Regions from separate parts of the Weizmannia sp. CD-2023 genome, predicted to be linked through region 2. Evidence: riboswitches for the same ligand, from Rfam matches in the RefSeq annotation. Region 2 holds a riboswitch; each other region holds the start of a gene.

What was found. Region 2 has a riboswitch for S-adenosylmethionine ahead of P9687_RS03580 (O-acetylhomoserine aminocarboxypropyltransferase/cysteine synthase family protein). Riboswitches for the same ligand answer to the same signal wherever they lie in the genome.
Region 1: another riboswitch for S-adenosylmethionine. It lies ahead of metK (methionine adenosyltransferase); the one in region 2 lies ahead of P9687_RS03580 (O-acetylhomoserine aminocarboxypropyltransferase/cysteine synthase family protein).
Region 3: another riboswitch for S-adenosylmethionine. It lies ahead of P9687_RS08165 (phosphoadenylyl-sulfate reductase); the one in region 2 lies ahead of P9687_RS03580 (O-acetylhomoserine aminocarboxypropyltransferase/cysteine synthase family protein).

The regions. Positions count from the first base shown of each region.
Region 1 covers NZ_JARTJQ010000002.1:14,575-24,692, reverse strand. Annotated here, with positions in the region: gene gntK (gluconokinase) at 1-1,058, opposite strand, end outside; gene P9687_RS00255 (flavodoxin family protein) at 1,274-1,816, shown strand; gene P9687_RS00250 (DUF2584 family protein) at 1,832-2,875, shown strand; gene P9687_RS00245 (DNA mismatch repair protein MutT) at 3,359-3,748, shown strand; gene pckA (phosphoenolpyruvate carboxykinase (ATP)) at 3,899-5,488, opposite strand; SAM riboswitch class I at 5,659-5,807, shown strand; gene metK (methionine adenosyltransferase) at 5,953-7,164, shown strand; gene asnB (asparagine synthase (glutamine-hydrolyzing)) at 7,395-9,293, shown strand; gene P9687_RS00225 (gamma carbonic anhydrase) at 9,664-10,118, opposite strand, start outside.
Region 2 covers NZ_JARTJQ010000028.1:53,805-63,922, reverse strand. Annotated here, with positions in the region: gene P9687_RS03595 (PDZ domain-containing protein) at 1-399, opposite strand, end outside; gene P9687_RS03590 (S41 family peptidase) at 1,597-3,033, opposite strand; gene P9687_RS03585 (homoserine dehydrogenase) at 3,428-4,411, opposite strand; gene P9687_RS03580 (O-acetylhomoserine aminocarboxypropyltransferase/cysteine synthase family protein) at 4,666-5,964, opposite strand; SAM riboswitch class I at 6,068-6,175, opposite strand; gene cls (cardiolipin synthase) at 6,275-7,720, opposite strand; gene P9687_RS03570 (murein hydrolase activator EnvC family protein) at 7,949-9,292, opposite strand; gene ftsX (permease-like cell division protein FtsX) at 9,437-10,118, opposite strand, start outside.
Region 3 covers NZ_JARTJQ010000059.1:24,672-34,789, forward strand. Annotated here, with positions in the region: gene P9687_RS08155 (glycosyl hydrolase family 28-related protein) at 155-1,558, opposite strand; gene P9687_RS08160 (TIGR04104 family putative zinc finger protein) at 1,728-2,033, shown strand; SAM riboswitch class I at 2,359-2,463, shown strand; gene P9687_RS08165 (phosphoadenylyl-sulfate reductase) at 2,555-3,280, shown strand; gene cobA (uroporphyrinogen-III C-methyltransferase) at 3,681-4,439, shown strand; gene P9687_RS08175 (sirohydrochlorin chelatase) at 4,446-5,186, shown strand; gene P9687_RS08180 (NAD(P)-binding protein) at 5,413-6,099, shown strand; gene P9687_RS08185 (YbaK/EbsC family protein) at 6,232-6,762, shown strand; gene P9687_RS08190 (glycerol dehydrogenase) at 7,488-8,591, opposite strand; gene P9687_RS08195 (long-chain-fatty-acid--CoA ligase) at 8,824-10,118, shown strand, end outside.

The sequences.
Region 1 (10,118 bases), on a different contig from region 2:
TCGCCGGCCAGGTACGGATGAAAGATGAGTCCGTCCGATCCCGGGGCAACACGGGCGGCAATTTTCGTCAGCACTTCATACGGATCAATGCCGAGCCGTTTTGCCGTCTCGACTTCGGCTGCGGCCAGTTCATCGCGCACCCACCGGAACGTCATGCCGCCGTTATTGACCGGCCCGCCGACGACCCAGTGGTTTTCCGTTAATGCATAGCAGAAAATCCTTCCCTTTGGATCGGTCACAGGTTTGTCGGTAACGGTCCGGATCGCGCCGCTTGTCCCGATCGTGATCGCGACAACACCGGGGTCGATTGCATTCACACCGAGATTTGAAAGCACCCCGTCACTTGCGCCGACAACAAACGGCGTGTCTTGCGGAATGCCAGTTTCGACCGCATATTCCGGCGCAAGCCCGGTGAGGGAAAAGGTCGTCGGCACAGGTTTTGACAGCTCGTCCGCTGTAATGCCGGCCACATGCAGTGCCTCTTTGTCCCAGTCCAGGTCGTGAAGGTTAAAAAGGCCGGTCGCAGAGGCAAGCGAATAATCGATGACATACTGCCCGAAAAGGTGGTAAAAAATATACTCTTTAATGCCGATAAACTTGAACGTTTTTTTGAACAGCTCCGGTTCCTCGTGGCGGAGCCATGTGATTTTGGAAAGGGGGGACATCGGATGGATAGGGGTGCCGGTCCGCCTGTAAATGTCTTGGCCGTGCCATTCATTCTTTATCTTTTCAGCCCATTTTCTAGCGCGCGCGTCCGCCCAAGTAATGCAGTTGGTTAGCGGTTTTCCGTCTTTGTCCACTGCAATCAAGCTGTGCATCGCGGAACTGAACGAAACAAGTTTTATTTCGGAAGGATCGATGTCGCTTTTTACGATCGCTGTTTTCATCGAGTCAATGACAGCACGGAAAATTTCATCCGGATTTTGCTCGGCGACCTGAGGGGATGGGCTGTAAAGCGGATAGCCTGCATGGTGCATGCTGATGACTTTCCCTTTTTCGCCGAATAAAACAGATTTTGTTGTTGTTGTACCGATATCTACGCCTAAATAATAGGTCATTGAAAGTCAATCTCCTTTATGAACCTGTTGCTTCAAAATGGTTTACAGTTCAGCGTTTTTTTAATTTTTTCCAATACCTTTATTTTAACTGAAACTGGACGGTTTTTAAAAGTTTTTTGGAAAACCGCTGGAATCCGAATTGCTTGACAGACGAAGGCTGCGGCCGACATACTAACATAGAAAGTAAAAGTAAATGGATAAAAGAGGGTACAGCCATGACGATTGCAGTGATTTACGGAAGTTCGCGCCCGCGCGGCAATACAGAGATGCTGACAGAGCGGGCAGTGGAAGGCATGCATGTGGAGCGCTTCTATTTGAAAGATGCGCATATTCTTCCAATTGAAGACAAACGCCATACGGATTCAGGGTTTTCAAAAGTGGAGGATGATTATAGCATTCTCATCCAGCATATTTTCATGTGCGATACGATTATCTTTGCAACGCCGATTTACTGGTACGGGATGTCGGGGCTGATGAAAACCTTCATCGATCGCTGGTCGCAAACATTGCGGGATCCGCAGTTTCCGGATTTTAAAAAAAGAATGGCGGAGAAAAAAATTTATGTGATTGCAGTCGGCGGGGATATGCCACGTGTCAAAGGGCTGCCGCTGATCCAGCAGTTTGCGTATATTTTTGACTTTTTAGGCATGCGTTTTGACGGTTACATTCTTGGAGAGGGCAATAAACCCGGCGATATTGTACAAGATAAAGAGGCAATCTTTGCAGCGGATCAATTAAACGAAACACTGAAAAGGTGATGCAATTTGAAGACCGTGATCGAAAAGCAGCTTTTTCCGTCCCCAAATCCGCGTGTGCGCATGTATCTTGTGACATACTGGTCGGACGGCTTGAAAGTGAAAGGGTTGCTGGCAGAGCCGGATGACGGGCGCGTTTATGACGGGTTTTTATATTTACGCGGCGGCATCAAAAGCGTCGGGATGGTGCGGCCGGCGCGGATCGGCGAGTTTTCGTCGGAAGGGTTTATCGTTTTCGCGCCTTTTTACCGCGGCAACTGGGGCGGGGAAGGCGATGAAGACTTTGGCGGAGACGATATGCATGATGCGTATTTTGGTTTTGACGTATTGATGGAGAATGAGCGGGTGAGCGGGCGTGTCCACGTTTTCGGATTTTCCCGCGGCGGCATCATGGCATTCGGCACCGCGGAAGCACGGCCGGCCGCGTCTATTGTCACATGGGGCGGCGTTTCGGATGTTGCGCTCTGTTATGCGGAACGGGTCGATTTAAGAAAAATGATGAAGCGCGTGATCGGGGGCACGCCGGAAAAATATCCGGAACGGTACCGGGTGCGGACGCCACTGTATAAGCTCGGGCAAATTGGTTGCCCCGTTCTCGTTATCCACGGGGAGAAGGATCAAAATGTGTCCGTGGAACACGCCATTCGTCTCGAACACGGTCTCAAACAGCTTGGAAAATCGGTTGAAACATGGTATTTCCCGGAACTTGGCCACCATTTCCCGCCGCCTGTAAACCGGCGGGTTGTCCATGCTGCCAGCGTTTGGATGAAAAGGCATTCCGCACATGATACAATAGAAGCAACGACGGAGGTGAGCCGAATGGGAATGCCGATGGAACTCGATACGATGCTCGTGACGAACGGAAAAGAAGAGCGTATTGAGCAAAACCTCTTTTTGCTAAAACAACCGGGATACTGCGTGTATCCGCTTGATACGCCGGTTGAAATCCGGAAAAAGAAGGAACACGGGCCGAGCGGAAGCGCTGTCATCCGCAAACTGGAATGGGAAAACAATACAACGATCGTTCACTATGAATTGGTTTCTTTGAACACGCCGAATTAAACAGGCGCCGCACCATGGTCCGCGGCGCCTGTTTAGTTTATCAGGACGGGCGGAAGGGAATTTTACAAGTGTAATGCCTGGCTGGTCTTGCGGAGAACGCCGGAATTCGGCCAAAGGGCAATGCCTTGTGAACGGAACTGAACCAGCTTGCGGGTAGCGCGGAGAAAGAACGGATCCGGCGGGAGTGGTGCCGGAGTATTGGTGAATGGAACTGCTAAAATTTTTCAACTGGGCCTAGACCGGTGTGGACAGGAATATTGGCGAACGCAACACGTCTTGCAAGTGTGCCGCCAGCCTGGTTCTTCGGGATGAAATGGGCAGGATTGAAAATACTAATCGGAAGAGAGGCCGGCTTCTAAAACTGGAAAAGAGAACTGGTCGCAGCGATTTAAAAAGGCTGGCAGCTACTCCCGCCAGAATCGAATACTTGAGGTAAAGGGCCGGCCTTCCGCATTTGCTTGAAAAAGGAGGAGAAGTCCAAAGATGGAAACGGACTACAAAAAAGCTTGCGGCGCATATGCCGTCATTTTTGATGCGAAAAAAGAAAAAGTCGGGGTGGTGCCATCGGGCAGCGGCTACAGGCTGCCGGGTGGGGAAATCAGCCGCGGGGAGTCTGAACTTGCCTGCCTGATGCGGACAGTCGGCGCGGAACTTGAAATCGCGGGCTTTTTAGGCAAAGCGGCACAGGAAACGGGCGCGCGGTCCATGGATGAAGGCCTGTTTTATTTAGGAAAATGGGAACAGCCCCGCAAAGGAAGCCATAACTTGGAATGGCTCAACCTTCACGAGGCTGTGGAAAAAATGGCCGGTGCCCACCATCAATGGGCAGTGCAGGAAGGAATCAGCGCCGTCCAGACAAGCACCTGGTTTTAACTGGGTTTCCGCTTTTGCTTAAATGAGCAGACCCTTGGTACTCGCCGTAACCTTTTGGGTTGCTGCAGCGTTTCCGCTTTTACAGAAATGAGCATACCACAATTTAATTGGAGTCTCATTTTAATTTAAAATGCGGGCTCCCGTTTATGCTTATATAAGCGGGCCGCCGAGTTTTTCAATGTCATCCGGCACCGAAAATTGCCGGAAATTTTCTTTGAACCGGGCTGCAAGTTCGAACGCTTTTTCACGGTAAGCCTGCTTGTCCGTCCATGTATCTGCCGGATAAAGGACGTCATCTGACACCCCTTCAATATGAACCGGGATGTGTAGCCCGAAAATATCATCCTGCCGTGTTTCGGTATCTTTCAGTTTGCCGTTTATCGCAGCCCGGACCATGGCCCGCGTATCGCTTAATTTCATGCGGGAACCGGTTCCGTACGGGCCGCCTGTCCAGCCGGTATTGACAAGAAATACCTGGACGTTGTGCCTGTCAACTTTCTCGCCGAGCATTTCCGCATAAACGGCGGGCTCAAGCGGCAAGAACGGCGCGCCGAAGCAAGTGGAGAACACGGCTTCCGGGCGCGTGACGCCGCGTTCGGTACCGGCCAGTTTAGAAGTGTAACCGCTTAAGAAATGGTACATGGCCTGCTCTTTTGTCAGCCTGCTGATCGGCGGCAGGACACCGGATGCATCGGCCGTCAGGAATATAATGGTTGACGGATGGCCGGCCATGCCGGAGCGGGCAATATTGCCGATGTTTTCAATCGGGTAAGCAGCCCTTGTATTTTCCGTCAGTGCATTGTTGTCATATTGCGGTTTGCGGGACACCGGATCTACGACCACATTTTCAAGTACGGTCCCAAAACGGATCGCCTGGTAAATTTGTGGTTCTTTTTCTTCCGTAAGCCCGATGCACTTTGCATAGCATCCGCCTTCAATATTGAAGACACCGCTGTCGGACCAGCCGTGCTCATCGTCCCCTATAAGTGCGCGCTCCGGATCGGCGGAAAGCGTCGTTTTCCCGGTCCCGGACAAGCCGAAAAACAGGGCCGTATCGCCGTTTTTCCCAGTATTGGCGGAGCAGTGCATGGGAAGGATGCCTTTTTGCGGCAGCAAGTAATTCATGATGGAAAAAATGCTTTTTTTCATTTCGCCTGCATATTCCGTCCCGCCGATCAAAATTATCCGGCGTTCAAGTGAAATCATGATGAACGCTTCGGAATGCGTGCCGTCAAGCGCCGGGTCTGCCTTAAACAGCGGCGCGGAAAGAATCGTAAATTGCGCATCGTGTTGATAGAGCTCCTCCGCATCCGGCCGGATAAACAATTGATGCGCGAATAAATTATGCCAGGCGAACTCATTCACGGTCTGGATCGGAAGGCGGCTTTTTGGATCGGCACCCGCAAAACCTTTAAACACAAAAATTTCGTCTTTCCCTTTTAAATGCCGGACCATTTTTTCATAAAGCCTGTTGAACACGCCGGGAGAAACCGGCTGGTTGATTTTGCCCCAGTCGACACGGTCTTTTGATTCGGAGTCGACGACAATAAATTTATCTTTCGGTGACCTTCCTGTATATTTTCCTGTTGCAGCAGAAATGGCCCCTTCCGTTGTCAGTACAGCTTCTTTCCGTTCGATAATTTTTTCCATTAATTGTGGCACGGAAAGCTGCATGCGTACGTTTTCCCCCGACAACAAAAACTTTAAATCGTCAGAAGCGCCAATCAGATCCATTTTCATAAACCGCCCCTTTGAATAACTTATTTCACTTTAAACGATATCAGTATAACATATTCATCCGTTTATTACATACTTTTTTCCGGGAAAAATGCAGAGGACAAAGGGGAGAAGGGCGAAAAAATCATTGACAGCGCCTGCTAAATTGCGTATGATTTTACTTTGAACGGATACTCTTATCCCGAGCTGGTGGAGGGACGGGCCCGATGAAACCCAGCAACCCGCCTCTGGAACAGGCAATGCGCTCGCAACGCAGCTGCCGCTTGACTTCCAGGCAAAGGTGCTAACCTGCAGCAAGGATTGTTTCCTTGAACGATAAGAGTGAAAGGCGCGATTGATTGAAGTCAAAACCTTTCCACTCATGATGAATGGGGAAGGTTTTTATTTTTGGCTTTGTACATGAAATGAATCGAGTTTAGGGTATGAGTACCGTTTCCAATATGTAACCATATAAGGAGGAAAAGCGGATGTTAAAAGGACGGCATTTGTTCACATCGGAATCGGTGACGGAAGGCCATCCGGACAAAATTTGCGACCAGATTTCCGATGCCATTTTGGATGCCATTTTAGAAAAAGACCCGAATGCCCGCGTTGCCTGTGAAACTTCCGTCACAACAGGGCTCGTGCTTGTCACGGGGGAAATTTCCACCAATACATATGTGGATATTCCGAAAGTGGTGCGCAAGACCATTAAAGAGATCGGCTATACGCGCGCGAAATACGGGTTTGATGCGGAAACCTGCGCGGTGCTGACATCGATTGACGAACAGTCCGAAGATATTGCGCGCGGCGTTAACCAGGCTTTGGAAGCCCGCGAAGGCGGGATGAGCGACGAAGAGATTGAGGCAATCGGAGCCGGCGACCAGGGCCTGATGTTCGGGTTTGCCTGCAATGAGACAGAAGAGCTGATGCCGCTTCCCATTTCGCTTGCCCACAAGCTTGCCCGCCGTCTTGCTGAACTCCGCAAACAAGAAGTGATCCCGTATTTGCGCCCGGATGCAAAGACACAGGTGACAGTTGAATATGACGAGAACAACCAGCCTGCCCGGATTGATACGATTGTCATTTCAACGCAGCATGATCCTGACACAAGCGCCGGACAAATCCAGGAAGATATGAAAAAATACGTCATTGAACCGGTTGTGCCGGCACACTTGCTCGATGCGGATACAAAGTATTTGATTAATCCGACCGGCCGCTTTGTCATCGGCGGCCCTCAAGGGGATGCGGGGCTGACCGGCCGCAAAATCATTGTCGACACGTACGGCGGCTATGCCCGGCACGGCGGCGGCGCATTTTCCGGGAAAGACCCGACGAAAGTGGACCGTTCCGCTGCTTATGCCGCCCGCTATGTTGCGAAAAATATTGTTGCGGCAGGCCTTGCGGAAAAATGCGAGGTACAGCTTGCGTATGCGATCGGGGTGGCGAAGCCCGTTTCTATTTCCATCGATACGTTTGGGACCGGAAAAGTGCCGGAAAAAGTGCTGATCGAGGCGGTCGAAGCTCATTTTGACCTGCGCCCGGCCGGCATTATCAAAATGCTCGACTTGCGCCGTCCGATTTACAGGCAGATCGCTGCGTACGGGCATTTCGGCCGCGATGATTTGGATGTGCCTTGGGAAAAAACGGACAAAGCCGGGGCGTTGAACGAATTCGCCCGCAATCATATCGGAAAATAATAGGAAAAAGAGCGCGCCTGGTATACAGGCCGCTCTTTTTCATAAAACGGCGGGAATAAGGAATCCTGTTTGCCTCATTTTTAACAAAAACCCTGCAAACTGGCGGAAAACATGCTAAACTATATTACATGTGCAGAATTTGGCCGTCAAATTTTGGCGGAAATGCATTTGTTTTTTAAAGAAATAAATTTACAATAGAGTATATCGAAATGAAGTAGGTGACTTTTTACATGTGCGGATTTATTGGCTGCGTCCATGACCATCCCGTTACATTATCAGACGAAGACAGGCAACAGTTTAAACAGATGAATCATATGATTGAGCACCGCGGCCCGGATGATGAAGGCTTTTATGAAGACGAGCATATCCAGTTCGGTTTCAGGCGCCTGAGCATTATCGATATCGAGGCGGGGCACCAGCCTTTAACATACGAAAACGAACGGTACTGGATTATTTTTAATGGCGAAATTTATAACTATGTTGAATTACGTGAAGAATTGATTAAAGAAGGGATGACATTCGAAACGAATTCGGATACGGAAGTCATTCTTGCCATGTACAGCCGTTACGGCGAAAAAGCAATCGGACGCCTGCGCGGGATGTTCGGGTTTGCGATCTGGGATAAGCAGGAACAAACGCTGTGCGGCGCGCGTGACCCGTTCGGCATTAAACCGTTCTTCTATTATGAAGACGGCGATAAAATGTATTTCGGTTCTGAAAAGAAAAGCATTTTGCTTGCCATGGAAAAACCAGAACTGAATTATGATGCTGTCCAATATTATTTAACCTACCAATTTGTGCCCGAACCTTTCACCATGACAAAAGGCATCCGGAAACTTGAACCGGGCCATTATTTTGTGAAAAAAATTGGCAAACCGATGGAAATCAAACGATATTGGAAAGCATCCTTCCACCCGGTTCATAAAAGCGAGGACGAATTTATTCAAGAAGTGCGTGACGTAATGATTGATTCGGTGAAAGTCCATATGCGCAGCGATGTACCGGTTGGCGCATTCCTGTCGGGTGGGATCGATTCCTCGATTACGGCATCGATTGCAAAACAGTTCCATCCGGGCATTAAAACATTCTCCGTCGGCTTCGAACGCGACGGCTACAGCGAAATTGATGTGGCCAAAGAAACGGCGGAAAAACTCGGGGTTGAAAATATCAGCTATGTGATCACGCCGGAAGAATACATGAAAGAACTGCCAAAAATCATTTGGCATATGGACGATCCACTCGCAGATCCTGCCTGTGTGCCCCTTTATTTTGTGGCGCGTGAAGCAAGAAAGTACGTGACCGTTGTTCTGTCTGGCGAAGGCGCGGATGAATTGTTCGGCGGCTATAATATTTACCGTGAACCGCAGTCGCTTGAAGTTTTTGATAAAATTCCGGCTGCCGGAAAATCTATTTTGAAAGCTTTGGCGAAAGTGTTGCCGGAAGGGGTAAAAGGAAAAAGCTTTATCGAACGCGGCGTCACGCCAATGGAAGACCGTTATATTGGCAATGCGAAAATGTACACCGAAGAAGAAAAACGCGACTTGCTGTTGACTTATAACAACAGCCTTGACTACCGTGACATCACAAAGCCGCTGTACAATGAAACAAAAGGCTATGATCCGGTTAACCGGATGCAATATATCGATATCCATACGTGGATGCGCGGCGATATTTTGCTGAAGGCGGACCGGATGACGATGGCCCATTCACTTGAACTGCGTGTGCCGTTTTTGGATAAAGAAGTGTTCCGGGTCGCTTCGCAAATTCCGGCGAGCTTAAAAACGTCTCATAACACAACGAAGTATGTTTTGCGTAAAGCGGCAGAAGGCATTGTGCCGGAACATGTGCTGAATCGGAAAAAACTCGGGTTCCCGGTCCCGATCCGCCACTGGCTGAAAGATGAAATGCATGATTGGGCGGCAGAGATCATCAAAACGAGCCCGACCGATGACATCATCAACAAACAATATGTACTGAAGCTCTTGGAAGACCATTGTGCAGGCAAGCTCGATTACAGCCGGAAAATCTGGACCGTGCTCATTTTCATGCTCTGGCATGCCGTGTATATGGAAGACAAGTACGATTTCCAAAAAGGCGCACAAGGGCGGCTTGCCGGCGCTTCGCTGTAATCTCCAAAAAATCGATTCACAATCGGGAAAATAACCGGGTAAAGTTGTCCGCAAAATGAGCGGACAGGAGGTTTTTCCGTCTTCAAAAGGGGATGGAATTGTGAAATGGTCCGGTGTTCGTTCAGCGTTTCACAGTAAGAAAGCTGGGACAAAAAAGGGGGGTCTGGCCCCGCTTCCGTGTAATCGGAAACGGGGGCAGGCCCCTTTATCGTATAACGCTTTTTTCGTATATGCCTGGTAAGCTTTGCATTTATCCCGGTTCGCAGCATGGCTTTTTTTGTTCATTTTTTCGCTTGTTTGCGGCTTAAAACAGTGCGGCTGCCGATGCTTTTAAAGAAGGCGTTATTTTTGTCCCCGCCGGTAACCTTTGTCAGCGCCCGACGGAATTTTTATAGTACTGTGCTTTTTCGGCATATTCGCGGACGATGCGGCGCATGTCCTGGATATCTTTTTCGGTAAGTTCACGGATCACTTTTGCCGGGCGGCCGAACGCAAGCGTATGCGGAGGAATCTTTTTCCCGGGCGTTACAAGGCTGCCGGCGCCAATAAAAGCGCCTTCCCCGATTTCGGCGCCGTCAAGAATAATTGAACCCATGCCGATCAAAGCTTTTGTCCGAACATGGCAGCTATGTAAAATTACCTGGTGGCCGACCGTCACTTCATCTTCCAGTATGAGCGGTGTTTGCGGGCTTTCGTGCAGGACGCAGTTATCCTGGACATTTACCTTTTGTCCGATTTTTACCGGTGCGACATCGCCGCGGATAACGGTTCCAAACCAGATGCCGGATTCATCGCCGATTTCAACGTCCCCCGTAACGGTCACAT
Region 2 (10,118 bases):
CCAATCCGGCAGTTGAACCGGCAGCCATGTGAAAACAAAAAACAGGAGTACCGGTATGACCAAGGTAAATGCCGGTGAGAGAAACCGGAATTGGCCTACGAGCGAAAATAAAATCGTCGCAGCCGCCACCGCAGCAAGAACAGGCCATGACACTTCAACCCCCGCCGCCACTGAGAGAGCGGAAAGGATCAACCCGCATATGAGCCCGGCAGGAAATAAAGACCGCAGTTCAAGCGATCCTTTATAAATCCTGATATGAAAATCGTTTCTTTCCCGCTTCACTCTTGCCGCACCAGAAACGAGCGCGAGCAACAGCGCATAATAGAATATCGGATGGAGAAAAAATCTTCCGATGCCTTTTAACACTTCAATGAGCCAAATCTGTTCCAACCGAAACACCATCCCCCGCACGTACCTATTTGTAGTATTATTTTAGCAGATTTTGGCGAAAAGCGCTTCGAAATTCCGGATTTTGTATGTGTCAAGTTTTTCAGCGATAGGGATATGTACCAAGTTTTTCGCGACAGGGGTTTAAAATCGGGTATTCTAAGACGCTCTTTTTGTACACTTTTGGCTACCGCGCTATGCTTGCTTTCCTGGCTCAGGAGGAAGCTGCCCCGAAGTGACGTAATATTTCTGTATAAAGATGGATAACAGGGGTGTTAATGCGCGCGAAATCCACTCGCTTTTCGTGGGCGGCCGGCGAGCCTCCTCGCTCGTGCCTCGCTGCGGGGATGGACTTCAAAGAGTTCCGGAGGACAGTTCAAAGGGGCATAACTAGACGCGCCCTATGTGAAGGAAGAGTCTCGTTTTTGCTTGCTTTCTTAACGTAGACGGACTCTATGTGAAGAAAGGCCTTCTTTTTCCCGCGCTTCCTTAACATAGGGCTTGCTAAATAAGTAAAATTCCTAGATTTGGCAAGGATGCTGACAGCTTTGGCAAAAATTTAAATACAAGGGGATTATAAAAATCCAAAGAAAAGCTTGCACTTGAAAACTGATTCAATGTATAGAAAAGACATAATCGCATTTTCGAAGTTCTTCTAGAGCTTACTGACAAAGTGGGGACAAACGCAGAAGCGGATTCGTTCAGCAAGCCCTTATGCCATCCAACTGTCAAATAAGTATCCTACACAAATTAAGAGAATTGCAAAAAGGAAGTGGACCTTTTTTCGTTTATTCCTGTTCTTTCTAAAATAAGAATTATGACTGCTACCAATCCAATATATACTGCACTTGCTACAAAGTTACTTACATTCGCCAAAAAGAGCGTGGGATACTTTTGACAAAAACCAGCTGTAACACCAAAAACAAGTAACAATAAAGGAATTCTTAATTTCCAATACATCATTAACCCCTTTTTCAAAGGCATAGTTATCTTTTCTTTATTATATTACCGTCATAAGACAATGACCATAAGGATTTTTTCCAGACTCATAGATTTTCTGTCCAAACCGGCATCCACGTTTATTTTTCCGTTTTTTTACAATTGCGCTGGGAGTCGCAAAAAGTGGCAGTAAGACAGAGACATGAGAGTTAAGGGCAAAAAAAGCAAGTTGCTGCACGTTGGCTTGCAACCCGGTCCGCTAAAACGGTGTTACTTGCTGACAACCTTTAATGCGACTTGCAGCTGCAAATCGTTTTTTTCCGCGTGCGCCATTTTGTACAGCGATTTTTCCATTTCATCGGCCGTTTTTTGATTGATGCTGCCGGTTACCGGAAGGCCTTTGTCAAACTGGAACGCCTTGACGGCATTTTCCGTCTGGATATCGAAATAACCGTCTTCCCTTCCCGGTGAAAAACCAAGACTCTTTAGCATTTGCTGGGCGGTTTTGATTTGGGTGTTGTTCATATCCTTTTTCAAAATGTGTGCAATTTGCAAAGCCTGGGCATCAAAATAGTCCGGCTGTTTCACTTCAATCGTCGGGGCAATGCCTTTATGATGGATCCAATGGCCATCGGGCGTAAGCCATTTAAACATGGTGAGTTTGATGATGCTCTCATCTTCCATCGGCACCGCTTCCTGCACCGTCCCTTTGCCGAATGTCCGGACGCCAATTAACGGATAATTTTCCGTTTCATGAAGTGCTGCCGCCATTATTTCAGAAGCGCTCGCGCTGCCTTTATCGACGAGAACCGCAACCGGGTAAGCCTTCTTTTTCTTCAGTTTGGACACATACTGGACACGGTGCCCGCTCCGTTCCTCAATTTGCAAATACGGCTTGTTTCTTGTAACAAACTGCTTGAGAATCGCTTCAACACTGGAAAGAAGGCCGCCCGGATTTCCCCGTACATCAATAACAAGCCCTTCCATGCCGCGGTTTTCAAGTTTTTCGAGCTGCTGTGCAAAATCTGTTGCCGTATCTTTTGAAAACTGGGTAATGCCGATATAACCGATTTTTTTCCCGTTTGCCTTTTTCATTTTCGAGTAGACCGTGTCAAGCGGGATTTCATCACGTTTGACCGTCACTGTCATCTGTTTGCCGGATCCGGCCCTTGAAATACCCAGCTTCACATTGGAGCCTTTTTTTCCTCTGATTCGTGTTGTCACTTCGTATAAGTCCATGCCTGCCGTACTTTTTCCGTTAATTGTTGTAATCACGTCTTCCGGGCGCAGTCCCGCTTTTTCCGCCGGGGAGTTTCTATAAGGAGAAACAATCAGTATTTTTCCGTTTTTTTTGGTAATTTCGGCGCCGATGCCTTGAAAAGAGGAATCCAGCGTGTCATTGAATTGCGCGGCTGTCTCTTTGTCCATGTAGACGGAATACGGATCGTCCAATGTACTGACCATGCCTTTGATTGCGCCTTCCACGAGTGTTTTTTCGTCAACTTTCCGGACATAGGAACTTTTGATTAATTGGTATGCCTGGGCAATTTTTGTGAGGTCCGGCATATTGCTTGTCCCACCGGTTGTTTCCTGGCGGGTGGGGGCTGCCTTGTCCTTTTGTGAAAACCATTGGCCTGCCGTATAGCCGCCGCCTGCACCGGCAAGCAGCGATCCCGAAATCGCAAGCGCCAGCCATTTTCGTTTCATGGTGATGCCCTCCTTGTACAAGAAGCGCCGCCAAAAGCGGGGTTCTTCATCTCGATAATTCAATATATGTACAAGCCGGGGGGCATATGCCGGGTAGCGGAAAAAGACGGCGAAAGTCCCGCCGAGGATGCAAACAGGCTGCCGTGAAGCTAAAAAATGCGTAATGCAAAACGGGCTCTGGTTTCTTTAGGGGATACGCGATCCGGCCATGACCATGCTGTTCACAAAACAGCACGAACGGGACGGAGCCACCATCACAACATGTAAAAAAGAAGCCTCTTCCGCTAAGCCGGCAAAGCAAAAACGGAAGAAGCCGTAAAGAGGTTGAGGGGTTCTCCCCCCGCGCTAAAATGACATCTTAGCATCGCAAAAAATATGGATACGTTTCCTTGGTTCACGAAACGGCATCCAATTGCGGAACGGGCCGGTAACCCGCCGCAAAGTCTTCAATCATGGCGCTTGCCGTCGGAAATTTTCCGGCACCCGGACCTGTAAGGGTAATTTTTCCGATCAGGCTGCCGTAAATCGTGATGGCATTGTTGACGCCTTCCACCGCATAAAGGGCGTGTTCGGGAGGGACAAGGACAGGCTTAACGGATGCTTTCAGCGTACCGCCATCACGGTATATGTCCGCAATATGCTTATAACGGAGTCCCTGCCGATCCGCTCTTTCAATATCCGCAAGCGAGAGGCCGCCTATGCCTTCAACTTCTACTTTCTCCCAGTCCGGCTGGGTTCCGAATACGAGCCGACTCAGGATCATCAGCTTGCAAAAGGCGTCCTGCCCTTTTACATCATTGCCCGGGTCAGCTTCTGCGTAGCCGTGCTGCCTGGCGATTTCCAACGCTTCTTCAAACGGAAGATGTTTTTCGCGCATGGCCGATAAAACAAAATTGGATGTGCCGTTTAAAATCGCCTGTACACGCTGGATGTCATTGACCTGAAGCTGCTGGGAAATCGTCCGGATCACAGGGATGCCGCCTGCAGTTGTCGCTTCATAACCGACAAACACGCCTTTTTCTCTCGCTTTTTCAAGCAACACATTTCCATATCGTGCAAACATGACTTTATTGGCAGTAATGACGTGGCAGCCTTTTTCAATCGCTTGTAAACAGTAGGAAAAGCCTGGTTCTTCCCCGACAATCGCTTCAAACACGACTTCAAGACCGGGAATGGCGAGAACTTCCCGGAAGTCCGTCGTGACGAGTACAGAACTGTCAATGTTCCGCTTTTTACGGGGGTTTTTGATCAGAACCGCTGCAATCTCTACCTCGGCATGCAGCTTTTCTTTCAGCTGCTCCCGGTGGGTCCGGACCGCTTCGTACACGCCCTGGCCGACCGTCCCAAAGCCGAGCAGCGCTGCTTTAATCACTCTCATTATCCAAACTCCTCCCTACATCTAGCGCTCTTTCGCCTCTGAAGCGTTTTGTTCATTTAAAACGGTCAAGCGGTCCGACAGTATTCGGTGCAGCCGGTATCCAGAAGCTCCCGATCTGGATCAGGTATGCAGACCGTCCGGGCCGCAACATTGTTCAATGGGATCAGCCCAGAACATCGTATAAGTTTTCCGGATCGCCTGTTGGCATTCGCATGGCGGCCTTCGCACGAATCTGCCGGACCCGCTCCCCGCTTTTACCGGGCTGTAACGGCTGTTGCTTTTGTAATGGCCTGATCGAGGTCGGCTGTCAAATCTTCGACGGCTTCAAGCCCGACGGACAGGCGGATCAAATCGCCTGTGACCCCTGATTTTTCCAGTTCTTCATCGCTCAGCTGCGAATGCGTAGTCGTTGCCGGGTGGATGATCAGCGATTTCGCGTCGCCGACATTCGCTACATGCGACCACAGCTTAACATTGTCGATCACGCGTCTTCCTGTTTCCCGGCCGCCTTTCACACCAAAGTTGACAATGGAGCCGTAACCGCCGTTCAAATATTTTTGCGCCAGCTCATGGGACGGATGGTCTTCAAGGCCCGGGTAATTGACCCAAGCAACATCTGGATGGTTTTTCAGAAATTCCGCGACTTTCAATGCATTTTCGTTATGCCTTTCCACACGCAGATGCAGCGTTTCAAGCCCTTGCAGGAATAAAAAGGCGTTGTCCGGGCTTAAAGCAGGCCCGAAGTCGCGCAAAAGCTGAACGCGAAGTTTTGTGGCGAACGCAGCCTGTGCCGTGTCGACGCCGTAGCGCAAGCCGTGATAGCTCGGATCCGGTTCGCTAAAGTCCGGGAATTTGTCTGTGTTCCAGTCAAAACGCCCGCCGTCAACGGCAACACCGCCGATCGCCGTTCCGTGCCCGCTGATCCATTTTGTCGCCGAATGGACAACCACGTCCGCGCCCCATTTGATCGGATTCGCGCCATACGGAGAAGCAAACGTGTTGTCGACAATCAAAGGAATACCGTTTTCATGGGCCACTTCCGCCACTTTTTCCACGTCGAGCACCTGCAGGCTTGGGTTGCCGATAATTTCCGCGTACAATGCTTTTGTTTTCGGGGTGATCGCCTGGCGGAACGCTTCAGGGTCGGACCCGTCCACAAACTTGACGTTAATGCCGTATTTCGGCAATGTCACAGCAAACAAATTATAGGTGCCGCCGTAAAGATTGCTGGCGGATACGATGTCATCACCCGCACGCACGATGTTCAAAATGGAAAAGGCAATGGCCGATGCGCCGGATGATAAACCGACAGCCGCTGTTCCGCCTTCCAGTGCAGCAACACGTTTTTCAAAAACATCCACAGTCGGATTGCCGAGACGGGAATAAATGAAACCTTCTTTTGATAAATTGAAGACGCCCTCCGCATGTTCTGTATCCGGAAAAACGTAAGAAGTCGTCCGGTATACCGGTACGGCGCGCGATCCTGTCGCCGGGTCCGGTTCCTGGCCGCCGTGCAACAATAAAGTTTCCGGTTGGAATGATGGTTGTGTCATTTTAAAGCCTCCTGATTTTTTAAAATTTTTTCGTGAAAGATGGAAGAGGAAATGAAAAAACCCTCTTCGTAAGGGAAGAGGGTTACAATGTATGTAAGTTCCTCCCTTATCTTTCAGACGCATGTCTGTAGGAATTAGCACCTTTTCAGGCAAATGCCTGAAGGTTGCCGGGCTTCGCAGGGCCTAGTCCCTCCGCCGCTCTCGATAAGAGTTTCTTTTCATAATTCAATTTTGAATGACTTATTGTTTAAGATTATAGAAGAACAATGGCAAACCGTCAACCTTTTTTTGAAAAAATTTTCTTTTTCTTCTACAATATTGGCGACAATAGCCGGGAAATGGACTCTTTAAACCGCACATAAAGCGGCCGGTTCTGGTAATCATGGAGCGTTAATTCGGTTGATTCGGCCATATCGTCCCGGAAAACGCCGGCAAGTGTGCCGGAAAGCTCACGGTCGTACAGCACGGCGTTCACTTCAAAATTGAGACGGAAACTGCGCACATCGATATTGGCCGTCCCAACGGAAGCAATTTTCCCGTCTACGACAATCATTTTCGCATGGATGAACCCTTTTTGATAAATGTACACTTTGACGCCCGTTTTTAACAGCTGGCCGATGTTGGAAAGCGTCGCCCAATAGACAAACATATGATCCGGTTTATTTGGAATCATAATCCGAACATCCACTCCGGATAAGGCGGCAAGCGTCAGCGCATTCAGGAGGCTGTCATCCGGAATAAAATACGGTGTTTGCAAATAAATATATTTTTTGGCGGAATTGATCATTTTAATATAGCTGTTTTTAATCTGCTCCCATTCAGAATCGGGGCCGCTTGAGACGATTTGGATATCGGTTTCACCCTGCGATGGGATGACCGGGAAATAACGTTCTTCATCTCTTACATCATGCGGTGACGCCTGATTCCAGTCCAAAATAAAGCGGGTCTGCATGGCATAAACAGCACTCCCTACAATCCGTAGATGCGTATCCCGCCAGTAACCGAATTTCTTATTCAGGCCAAGATACTCATCCCCGACATTAAAACCGCCGATATATCCGATCTGCCCATCAATAATCGCCAATTTCCGGTGATTCCTGAAATTGACGCGCAAATTGACGAGCGGGATCCGGGCAGGAAAAAAGGACGCCACTTCCCCACCAGCAACAACAAGCGGCCGGAAAAATTTGCGGCGGAACAGCATCCGCGACCCCATATCATCATAAAGCAGCCGCACCTTTACGCCTTCTCTTGCTTTTTGCGACAGCAGTTCAATCAATTCATGGCCGAGGCGGTCATTCCGGAAAATATAATATACAAGATGAATACTGTCTTTTGCATTCCGGATGTCTTCAAATAAAGCCTCGAATTTTTTCCTGCCGTCTGTAAATATATCGACATGATTGTCCTGGGAAAGGATTGCCCCGTCATTCATCAGCAGCATATAAACGAGATCCTTGTACTGGATTGTCCGCTCATCATGAAACGGAAACCGGTTTTCGCGCAGCAGTTCAATTTGCTGCTGGGAAATTTCCTTAATGCCGATCTTCTCCTGTACCTTCCAGTCAAAAATTTTCCGGCGGCTTAAATTTTGCCCGAATACCAAATACAGGATAAAGCCGGCAATCGGCAGGAATAATAGCACCAAAAGCCATGCCCAAGTTGCGCCGACATCTCGCCGTTCCAGGAAAATAACGGTTCCCGCCAGAATAAAATTCAAAAGAAACAAGATAACCAGTAGTACCGTTATAATCATTGCGTTCTCCTTTTCGTACACCCTTTGTTCCTGCTTGAGGTTTGTTCCCGGCCGGTATCCGGGAACACGGTGAAGTGTTTTGGAATTGATATAGGATATGTTTGCGCAGCAAAAATAACAATTGTATCATACCATAATATTTGCGCCTTACCTATCGTACAGCACTTTCCCTGCCATTGCATGCAAAAAGAACCGCACCAATGGATACGGTTCTTTTTTTCGTCCTTATTAAAAGTTAACATAGTTTCTCGGGTTTTGGGCACCGGTATGTGGCGGTGGTGTCCAGCGGCCGTTATAAATTTCAAAGTGAAGATGCGGTCCTGTTGATTCCCCGGTATTTCCCATTGCTCCGATCTGCTGCCCTTTGCTGACGTGCTGCCCGGTGCTGACGCTGTACGAGCTCAAATGGGCATAAACGGTTGTGTACAACTTCCCGTTAATATAGTGGGTGATCATGACGCAATTCCCGTATGAAGAAGAGTGGTACGCCCTGAACACGACACCGTCGGCTGCAGCGACAACCGGTGTCCCGATGCTGTTGGCAATGTCAATGCCCGGATGGAACCCGCCGGAACGCCCGCCGAATTCAGATGAAATATATCCGGATGCCGGTCGCGTAAAGGACCCGGAAGATACTTGCGGAAGGGATCCGCCGGAATGGCTCCCGGAACTTGACTTGACCGATGCAGAGCGGGTTGTCCCTGCGTTTGATCCTGCTGATCCTGTTGATCCTGCATTCGTTTGTGCCTTTGCTGCTGCATCTGCTTTTGCTGCAGCCTTTCTTTCTTCCTCCGCTTGCTTTTTCGCAAACGCAATGGCTTTTTCAATGGAAGCTTTTTGGTCAGCCAGGATGCTCTTTTGTTCACTCAGCGACATTTTCTCTTCTTTAAGGCTGTCTTTTTGTTTTTCCAGCTTTTTGATTAATGCCGATTTCTCGCTCTCATCCTGTTTCAGACTGTCTTTTAATGATTGTAAATCAGACAGCATCGATTCCAAATCGGACAGTTTCTTTTCCACTGAAGCCTGTTTGTCCTTTAAATCCTGTTCATCTTTTTTCTGTTCTTCCAAAATTTGCCGGTCTGCTTCAACCAATGTCTTCACTGCTGAAAAGCGGTCAATAAAATCACCAACGCTTTTCGCTTCAAGAAAAACATCCAAATAATTGACCGAACCGCCGCCGTTTTTCTGCATGGCACGGGCGCGGTCTTTTAAAATAGCGTTCCGGTCTTCAATCCGCTTTTTGATTTCAGCGATATTTTTCTTCAAATCAGCAATCTGGTCTTTCGTTGTGCTGATATTCTGTTCCTGCTCGCTGATTTTTTTGTTCGCCGATTGAATTTTCGATTCAATGGCCTCAAGCTGGCCGCCGAGAGAAGCCTGCTTGTCTTGAATGTCGGAAATCTGGTTTTCTTTTTTGTTCATCTCTGATTCGACATTGGAAAGTTTACTCTCAATCTCGCTTTTTTTCTGCTGCAAATCGCCGGCCGCAGCAGCATTGGACTGGTAGCCAAGCATGCCGCCCAAGCTGAGCGTGAACACAACGGCAGCAGGCAGAATGGAACGCTTCTTCATCTTTTTCCCCCTCAAAGCAAAATGTTTTTGTTTTATGTATCCGGGGACGCAACGCCCCGTTTTTCCTGTGTTTTAAAATGAACAGAAAGGGTATAGAATAAAAAATCAGGCGGACGGGAGTGGAATGCATCCCGGCCGTTCCCGTTACACTTTCAAATAACGGCGGATCGACATCGAACTGCCCCAGATTCCAATGCAGACGCCAAGTACAAGCAGCAGGCCGTCTACGCCGTAAATGAACGGGCTGATATCAAGCATATGGATAATATTGTTTTGCAGCTTCGGCTCTACGATTTTATAAACAGAGTAATAGCCGAAGGAAATCAGCACAATCGGCAGAATGGACCCCAGGATTCCGAGCCAGAGCCCTTCGAGAAGAAACGGCCAGCGGATAAACCAGTTTGTCGCCCCTACCAGTTTCATAATCTCGATTTCTTTTCTTCTGGCAAAAATCGTAATTTTAATCGTATTTGAGATAAGGAACATCGCCGTAAGCAGCAGGGCAATGATTAACACAAGCCCGACATTGCGGCAGATACTTAAAACATGGAACAGCTTTTCCACTTTTCCTTTACCATAAATGACGGATTCGACATGGTCCATTTTTTGAATTTGCGCCGCAACTTTTGGCGTGTCCGTCGGCTGCTTTGTTTTGACAATAAATACGTCATACAATGGGTTGTCCTGCTGGAACAGTTTAAAGTCATCACCCATTCTTTTAATCAATTCTTTTAGTTCCTGTTGTTTAGAAGAAAACTTGACGGAATTGACGGCATTCAGACTCTCAATCTCGCTTTCCAGTTTTTCCCTGTCGGCAGCCTTCGCC
Region 3 (10,118 bases), on a different contig from region 2:
GAAAGCCATTTCATCCCCTTTTTTGCAGATATCGCTTCTATTGGTGGCAAACATGAAGGCTGGACTTGCAGGGTGAATCGGATAAGAAGCTATTATCCGATTCATTCGGCAAGTCTTGCTTAGATTCTCTCTTTATTTATGAACAATCCAAGCATTACAGCAGTACGCATTTGTCTTTGCCCCTGATCCGTTTTGCATTTTGAAACCCGCTGATTTCTACATTTTTCAAAATAACATTTTTTGCGCGGTACTGGATGGCGACAACAGGATTTCCCTTGAAATCATAATCCGGGTCGCCAAGCGCAGTCAGCCCGTTAATTACAACGTTTCGGTAAGCGGAAACAACGAGGCTGCGCGGCGTTGAACCTTCATATAAATCCGTAAACACCGGTGCGACAGAAACTAGATTGGCCGCCACAATATGGTTCGCGCTTTTCGAATCGGCATCTTTGCCTTTATGGTGGCCGATATGCCGGAAGTTAAAAGAGCGGTTGTCGCGGACAGAAAGATGGCCATACAAATGCACATGAGAAGCAGCCGATGCATTGTGGTGGGCTTTGATTTCAACACCTCCGAAACAGCCGCTTGATGCATTATTGCAAAGCCATACATGGCGCGAGCCGTCATCAATCTCAATGCCATTGGAGTTGGAAAACCCTTTTTTGTGGGCCCTTCCACTTGGGTTGTAACAGAAAGAATTTGAAATAAAACAATAGTCGCTATGGTGGGTGGTAATCCCGTCATCACCGAATCCGCTTGCCGTGAGCCCGTCCAGCCAGATATAGCGGCTCCTTCCTGGGGCGAGAAAGCCGTCTCCCAAATAATGATAACGGGCAGAGGATACATCAAAACCGTGCAGTCCGGCCCCCACCGCCTCCACATTTTTCACCCAGCCGAACGTGACGTGCGCAAAAGTCAGGCAGCTTGAACGGTTATTTCCTGCCGCCGTTCTTTCCTCTTGCCCGAGCCTTTCGACATTCCAATCGAGCGTGAGCCCCTCCACCGATATATGGTGATTGCCACGATGAAAATGGGCATTTTGGATGAGACGCGTTTTTTTCGGTGCATGCGGATGGAGTTTGATGATGGTTACGCCTTTTCCGCTGCCGCAAAGGCATGTCCATGAAGGCAGCTTAAGCCCCTTTACTAGAAAAACACCATTCGGTACGATCACTTTCACCCGGCCGTTTCCCAATGCTTTTTGGAAAGCCGCTGTGCAGTCGGTTTTTCCATCGCCGACCGCACCGTAATCTGCCACATTGACTGTACGGGATGCCACAGCCAGCAGACGGCTGTACGCTTGATCCAATATCGTTTTCCATTCCGGGTACACAAGGCCGTTCTGATCTGCAAGCGTTTTATACGGTTCAACCGGATATCGCCGGTTCAGCAGCAACCGTGAAAGGGAAAACGGTTTGTGAAATTCCGGCTGACAGTACTGTTGAAAAAGTGCTTCATTCTCCCGGATCAGGGTACCCGGCTGGACTGTCCTGCGTGAAAGTTGGCGCAGCAGTATGCCGTTTGTCCAGGGGTCATGATGCTTGTCCAAATGAATCATTTTTCCACCTCGCTTTGCCTTCATTCAGTCTGTGTCAATTGATATATGTAGTTTACCCCCGCAGGTTGGAAAACGCACTGAAAAAGAAGACTTTTCCAAACCATAGTTGTTAATATAAAAAATAAATTGAATTTTATGTTAGAATCAATGAAAAGGAAGGTGAAATTTAATGAGCCTGCCAAAATGTTTGAATTGTAACCATCAATTTAAGTGGATTTATATTTTTAAGAGACTATGGAAGTTTGACCAAACCATGGAATGTCCAAATTGTACAGCCAAGTTATATCCAAGTATGAAGTTTCGAAATAAAGTTGGTTATCTTTCTCTACTTTGCCTTTTCGTATCATTTGGACTGATGATATTGGGCATTCCAAAAGTTGCATTCATAACACTAATCGTCATTATTTGGGTTTGTTTGATTCTTACGATGCCTTATGTTTATTCGTTTGATAATAAGGAAAGACCTCTATGGTAAAAGGTAGCTGTTGCTCCTTTTTAAAAAGATGCTGCAGAAATCCGGGTGAGATGAAGCACAGATTTGAGCCTGGTACGACTGAGGACATCCGCAAGTTTAAAGATGAATGACCAATCTGGTACAGAAGCAAAATTTTGAAGAAAAGCCCAAGGAAGCTAGCCAAAAAATGAAGGGTCAGTTGGAAACCTTTTCCATCAAATGAGGATCAAAAACCGACATATAAACATTTTTCTTGAAAATGGGCCTGATTTTCTTTATCAGAATTTTTCGTTGACGAATAGCATAAGAAGGTATACAATAAACTTCAAGCTTATATATTGTTATTTTCTTATCAAGAGAGGTGGAGGGAAGGGCCCTGTGAAGCCTCGGCAGCAGGTCCGGAAATGGGCACTGTGCCAATTCCTGCAGGTGGTGGCCTGAAAGATAAGAAGATTTCCCGGGAATGGATATCTTCTTACTTCAGGGTAAGAAGATTTTTGTCGTTTAATCCTTAGTAATCGAATGCGAAAGAAGGGAATAGAGTGGAGCAAACGCGGCTCACATATGAACAGTTTACGTCGGATCCGTTCGCAGCGTTCGTGCCGGAAGATGAAACGAAGGGCGCATTGGAAATTTTGCAGTGGGCATATGGCACGTACGGCAAATCAGTGGTATATGCGTGCAGTTTCGGCGCAGAAGGAATGGTGCTGATTGATCTCATTTCGAAAGTCAGAGAAGATGCGGATATCGTATTTTTGGATACCGACCTGCACTTTCCGCAGACTTACGAATTGATTGAAAAAGTGAAAAAGAAATATCCGGCTTTAAATATACAAATGAAAAAACCGTCGCTTACGCTTGATGAACAGGCGGCGCAATACGGATCTGCCCTTTGGAAAAGGGATCCGGACCAATGCTGCTATATCCGGAAAATCAAGCCGCTTGAAGAAACGCTGCAGGGAGCGGCGGCCTGGATATCCGGCTTACGGCGGGAGCAATCGCCGACAAGGGCAAAAACGAATTTTGTCAATAAAGATGAAAGGTTCCATTCGATTAAAATTTGCCCGCTGATTCATTGGACATGGGATGATGTTTGGAACTATATCCGGTCTAACAATCTTCCATATAACGAATTGCACGACCAGGGATATCCGAGCATCGGCTGCTTCCCGTGCACACGTGCTGTCGGAAACAGCGACTCAAGAGCAGGAAGATGGGCGGGCTTTAATAAAACCGAATGCGGGCTGCATACGGTTCAGAAAAAATAAGGCTGCTATATAAAATGACATAGGTAATAAGAGTAAGCATCAGTCTGCATGACAAGATTTCGTTCATTTTACAAAATTCCTAGATTTGGTAAGAATGCGGCAAAAATTTATATACAAATCGGTTTTATGAAAAAACCAGGGAAAAAATTGCACTTGGAAGCTGATTCAGCGTATAGAGAAGATAAAATCGCATTTTCGAAGATGGATTCTTTTATATTTTGAGATGGAGCTTGCTGATAAATTGGGTACAAACGCAGAATTGGACCCGTTCAGCAAGCTCTAGCGGCAAAAGCAGCCAGCTTTTTCAGGTGCCCGCTTGTAGCCAATCCAGACTAGGATTGTTCAAGTGCTCGCATCAACCAAAACAACGAGTCCGATTAAGTTTAAAGCAGGTGAAGAAATGAGAAAAGTATATTTAGTCGGGGCAGGACCCGGCGATCCGGAGCTGATTACAGTGAAAGGATTGCGCCTGATCCGGGAAGCGGATGTCATTTTATATGACCGGCTGGTGAATCCGGACCTGTTAAAAGAGGCAAGGCCGGATGCAGAACTTGTCTACTGCGGGAAAAAACCGGATGCCCATACGATGACGCAGGATATGATCAACCACCTGCTTGTGAAATTTGCTAACCAAGGAAAAACGGTTGTCCGTTTAAAGGGCGGTGATCCGTTTATATTCGGTAGAGGCGGGGAGGAAGCGGAAGTCCTGGTGCAAAAACATATTCCGTTTGAAATCGTGCCGGGAATTACAGCCGGTTCCGCTGTGCCCGCCTATGCCGGCATTCCGCTCACCCACCGCGGGCTCAGTACATCCGTTGCTTTTATCGCGGGCGTCACGAAAAAAGGCGAAGATCTTGATGCGTATTGGTCCAAATATGCGGGAATTGATACACTTTGCATTTATATGGGCGTGAAAAATCTGCCACTCATCTGTGCGCAACTGATAAAGCACGGCAAATCACCGGACATGCCGGCTGCACTAATCCGCTGGGGCACGACTGAAAAACAGGAAACCGCGGTCAGCACGCTTGGAAATTTAAGTGAAAAGGCGGCTGGGCTGCGCAACCCATCGCTTTTGATCATCGGAGAAGTGGTAAAACTGCGCGAAGAGTTAAAATGGTTTGAACAGCTTTCTGCTGCTCCGGCCTGTACCGGGTGAACGGGTATGAAACAAGGCGTTTTATATGTCAGCCATGGCAGCCGTGTGCCTGAAACCGCCCGGGAAGCAACAGCGACGATCCGGCAAGCAATGGCGCAGGTGGATGCGGATCTCCAGGAAATTTGCTATCTGGAAATTGCGGAACCGGATATTGCGGCAGGGATTGATGCGCTTGTCCGGGGCGGCGCAGGGCGCATTGCTGTTGTGCCGGTATTGCTGCTGAGTGCCGGGCATTATTATGAGGATATCCCGCGCGCGATCCGGGAAGCGAAACAGCGTTATCCGCATATTGTGTTTACGTACGGCCGCCCGCTCGGTGTCGGGGACCGGATCATCGAAATTTTGGCAGAAAATATTTTGGAAACCGGCATGCCTCCGGGTGCCTGGATTCTGCTTGTTGGACGCGGCAGCCGCAACCCGGAAACACTGTGCGATTTTGCAAAAATTGCTGCCGGGTTGCGTGCGCAATTGGGGACAGAACAGATCAAAACGGCTTATTTGGCAGTGCTTGAGCCTCGTTTTGATGATGCGCTGAAGGAGCTGACCGCAACCGGGCACCCGGTAGTTGTGGCCCCTTATCTTTGGTTTACCGGCGTGCTCGTCCGGTCGCTGGAAAAGAAAGTGGGCATGCTGCAGCGGGAAGGATATGATATCCGGCTGGCACGGTATCTCGGCTGCCATCCGGATATGGCGGACGCATTGGCCGTTCGGGCAAAAGAAGCGTTGGGCGCAGAGGATTTTATTTGAGATCACGGGATTTTTACCCAGTCAAGCCTGCGGTGTTTTCTATTGTGCACCCCGGACTTTTTGGGGCGATGCAGTTTAAAAGGTGCCGGGGTGCAGCGTTCATTGCGCGTACCGGCACTTTTTTGGGTCCGATGCAGTTTGAAAAATGCCCGCGGCCCGGCGTTTTCCATTGCGCGTGCCGGCACTTACCCGATTCCGGCTTTCCAGGAAACGCTGGAATGGGAGCATGCCAAGCAGGGAGAACGGCGGGCTTTTTGCAATGGATAAACTGGAAAGGAGATCAGGAATGGTTTGGGTACCGGTTATGGTCGATTTAGACGGGAAGCAGGCTGTTGTTATCGGCGGTGGAAAAGTTGCGGCACGCAGATTCCGGCTTTTGCAGGAAGCGGGGGCATACGTTACCGTCGTGAGCCCGCACCTGAACGATGAATTGCAGGCTATGGCTCAACAACGCGCATTCATTTGGAAACAGAAAACATTCGAACCAGAAGACATCCGGCAGGCCGATGTGGTTATTGCAGCGACAAATGATCCGGAGACAAACAGCCGGATTGTTGCCCATGCCCCGGCCAAAGCCCTCGTGAACGATGCCGGCCATGCGGGAAATGGCAACCTTGCTTTTCCGGCGTTTTTCCAAAAGGGCAGGCTTTCCATCAGTGTTTCTACAGCCGGGGCAAGCCCGAAACTGGCTTCCAAAATTGCAAATGAATTATCCGAACATTATGATACGAACTACGCCCAATATGTGGATTTTTTATATGAGTGCCGCCAGCTTCTGAAGCGGCCGCAGTTTTCTCCATCGGAAAGAAGCGAATGGCTGGAGAAGCTGCTTGGAGAAGCATACCGCAAGCCTGAAAAGCAGCAGGAAACCTTATCTTTCTTTCACAGCCGCATACAAGGGACTGCCCGTTGAAAAACGAATGAAGCTGCAGCTTTGGGAAGTCAGCCGGTGTGCCCGGCGAAAAACTTGGCAAGCCTGTTTGCAACCCGGAATGGCTTCCGTTACAATGGGGTTAAAAATTTTCACAAAAAGGAGTGTCGCCATATGTCATTGGAAGATGTCAAAGCCTATTTTAAGCAGTGGGATCGGGAAGAAGATGTTCTCGTCCTGTCGTCATCAAGCGCGACGGTTGAACTTGCAGCTGAGGCGCTGAACACGGAACCGGAACGGATTGCAAAAACGCTTGCGTTCAGGGGTACCGGTGAGGAAGAAGCCCTTCTTGTTGTCACCGCGGGAGATGCGAAAATCGACAATAAAAAATTCCGGCAAACATTCGGCGGGAAAGCGCGGATGCTGTCACCGGAAGAAACGCTTGAGCATACCGGCCATGCTGTCGGCGGCGTCTGCCCGTTCGGTTTGAAAAAAGATTTGCCGGTCTATATGGACGTCTCACTCAAACGGTTCACGACCGTATTTCCGGCATGCGGGAGCGGCAACTCGGCAATTGAATTGACCTGCGAAGAATTGTATACATACGGGAAGGCCGAAAAATGGGTGGACGTCTGCAAGGGCTGGAAAACGGTGGAAGATTACCAGCAAGTAGCTGGGACTGGTGTCTTATCGGATCCGCAATAATCTACGTGTCGCTTCAGACTTGCCTTTGAGATGGAAAGAGGCCCCGGGTACGCGCCGGAAAATGCTTGATATATAATTAGGGCTTCCTGAATAAGCAAAATTCCTAGATTTGGCAAGGATGCTGACAGCTTTGGCATAAATTTAATGCGAGGCCTTCGTTTTTGCTTGCTTTCTTAATGTAGACGCGCCTTATGTGAAGGAAGGCCATCTTTTTTTCGTGCTTTCTTAACGTAGACGGGCTCTATGTTAAGAAAGGCCGTCAATTTTTCGTACTTCCTTAACGTAGACGCCCTCTATGTGAAGAAAGACCTTCAATTTTCCGTGCTTCCTTAACATAGACGGGCTCTATGTGAAGAAAGGTCATCTTTTTTTCGTGCTTCCTTAACGTAGACGGGCTCTATGTTAAGAAAGACCGTCAATTTTTCATGCTATCTTAACGTAGACGCGTTCTATGTGAAGAAAGACCTTCAATTTTCCGTGCTTCCTTAACGTAGACGTACTCTATGTGAAGAAAGCTTGATAGCGGATTCAATATATAGAGAAGACAGAATCGCATTTTCAAAGATGAATTTTTCTAGAGATTACTAACAAATTGGGCACAAACGCAGAATTGGATTTGTTCAGCAAGTCCTAACTTAAGTTCATATGATATAGACAAAAACGGCGGGATACACGATCGTGTTTTCCCGTCGTTTTTGTGATGGATTCACATATGCTGCTTTGATTTAATCATGGTACTTTTCGGCAATGGCATTGGCGGCAACAATGGCATTGTACACATCTTCAGGCGTAACCGGGAATGGTTCGTTGCCCATTGTGTCATCATCGGCACAAGCATCTTCCGCCACTTTTCGCCATTCGGCTTCTACAAATTCTTCCACGCCGAGGTCCTTCAGTGTTAGCGGCAGGCCGACTGCTTTGATAAAGCGGATGACAGTTTCAAGCTCTTCTTTCGGTGCATTTTCAAGGACGAGCTGTGCGAGCAGGCCAAATGTCACTTTTTCGCCGTGCTGTGCACGATGGAGGGCAGGGACAGCTGTCATGCCGTTATGGATGGCGTGTGCTGCGGCAAGACCGCCGGATTCCGCACCGACACCGCTCAAATAGATGGTCGCTTCAATGGTATCCTGCACCGCCCGGGTTGGCACTTTGTTTTTCACGGCTTCCACTGCTTTTACGCCGTTTTCGAGAATCGTTTCGTAGCAAGTGCGGGCAATGGCCAGGCCGGTGAGGGATGGCTTCATTAAAACAAGGTTGTCGCCGTTTGCCGCGTAGCAGGCGCGCGCTTCAAAATAAGTGGCAAGCGCGTCCCCGATCCCGGCGGCGAAAAAGCGGACCGGTGCTGCAGCTAAAATTTCCGTGTCTGCGAGCACGACATCCGGATTGCTCGGCAGGAACAAGTAACGGTCAAAAGCGCCGTCTTCTTTGTAAAGAACGGCAAGGGCCGTGCACGGTGCGTCAGTGGAGGCAATCGTCGGAAAAATGACAACCGGAAGTTTTTCATAATAAGCGGTTGCTTTTGCGGTATCAAGCGTTTTTCCGCCGCCGATGCCGACAATGACATTGGCGCCTGCTTCACGTGCAAGCCGGCGGTTACGGTCTACTTCTTCCTGGGTGGTTTGATAATTGAACTGTTCGAAAGTTGCTTTCCCGCCGCCTTCCCGGACAGATTTTCCGGCTTCTTCTTTTGCGCGGCCGAGGATGAATTCGTCACAAATCACATAGGCATTGTCGCCCAAATCTTTTATGTACGCATATAAATTGGCAAGCAGGCCGTTCCCTACGATAAACTTTTTCGGCGATGTAACGGATTTTACAGGAATTTTCATAACATGTACTGCCTCCTAAAATTTTTTTCTTTCTATACTCTCATTATATTAAAAATGTAAACGGAAACCAAGGTAAAAGATGTGAAAACAAGGCCATCTGATGTTGCAAAAAAACAAATAAATATGACAATTGAAAACGCGTTTAAAAACTTTTATAATATTGTTATACAACAGTGCTGGTTTTTAAACAGCAAGGGGAAACAGGGAGAAAATGAAAATGGGAGGGGAGTCCATGAACGTGCCATTGGTGTTGACGGAATTTCTGGATCGCGCGGTGCTTTTGTACGGCGGGAAAACAGCGGTGTATTGCGGGGACCGGGCGTTTACATACCGGGAGCTGAACGGAAGGGTGAACCGGCTGTCGTACGGGTTAAAAAATCTTGGCATTGAAAAAGGGGATCGGGTGGCCTATCTCGCGCCGAATACAGTGGAAATGCTGGAAGGCTTTTACGGGATTTTCCAGCTGGGGGCGGTGATGGTGCCGCTGAATATCCGGCTGACCCCGGAAGACTACCGGTTTATTTTAAATCACAGCGGATCGAAAGTATTGTTTGTGGACCAGGAGATGTACCATTTGATCGAGCCGGTAAAGGATGAGCTTGAAACGGTGGAGCAAATTATTATCCACTATAAAGAGGATGACTGTGCTGAAATTGATTATGACCGCTGGCTGGACAGATTTCCGCCGGATCCGTTCCCGCGTGCCGGCCTCGATGAAAACAATGTGTGCAGCCTGCTTTATACGAGCGGGACGACCGGAAATCCTAAGGGCGTGATGCTTACCCACCGCAATAATTATTTGCATGCATTAAGCGCGATGCACCATTTGCGCGTTACGGACCGCGATGTCTATTTGCATGTGCTCCCGATGTTCCATGTAAACGGATGGGGCTCGCCGTTTTACTATACAGCAAACGGGGCGACCCATGTCTGCCTCCGCAAACCGTCGGCGGAAGCCATTTTCACGGAAATCATCAGGCATAATGTGACGGTGGTGCATATGGCGCCAACTGTGCTGAACAGCCTGTTGCAGTACAACGCGGAACACCATCCCGCTATTGAACAGGACGTGCGTGTTGTCATCGCCGGAGCTGCACCGCCGCCCGCATTTGTGGAACGCGTGGAAAAAGAACTCGGCTGGGAATTCATCCAGGTGTACGGCATGACGGAGTCAACACCGCTCACCCTTGTATCTGTCATTCGTTCGCAGCTTGGCGGGCTGGACCGTGATACACAATTGCGGTTGCGGGCGAAAGCCGGGTTTCCGATGATCGGAAGCGATGTCCGGGTTTTACGGGAAAATGACGAAGAAGTGGCCCATGACGGGAAAGAAATCGGCGAGGTCACGGTAAGAGGCCATGGTGTTATGCTCGGATACTGGAAAAACCCGGAAGAAACGATGAAAACGATCCGGAACGGGCGGCTCTATACAGGGGATATGGCGACCGTTGATGAATACGGCTATATCGATATCGTCGACCGTAAAAAAGACATTATTATCAGTGGCGGAGAGAATATATCCTCTAT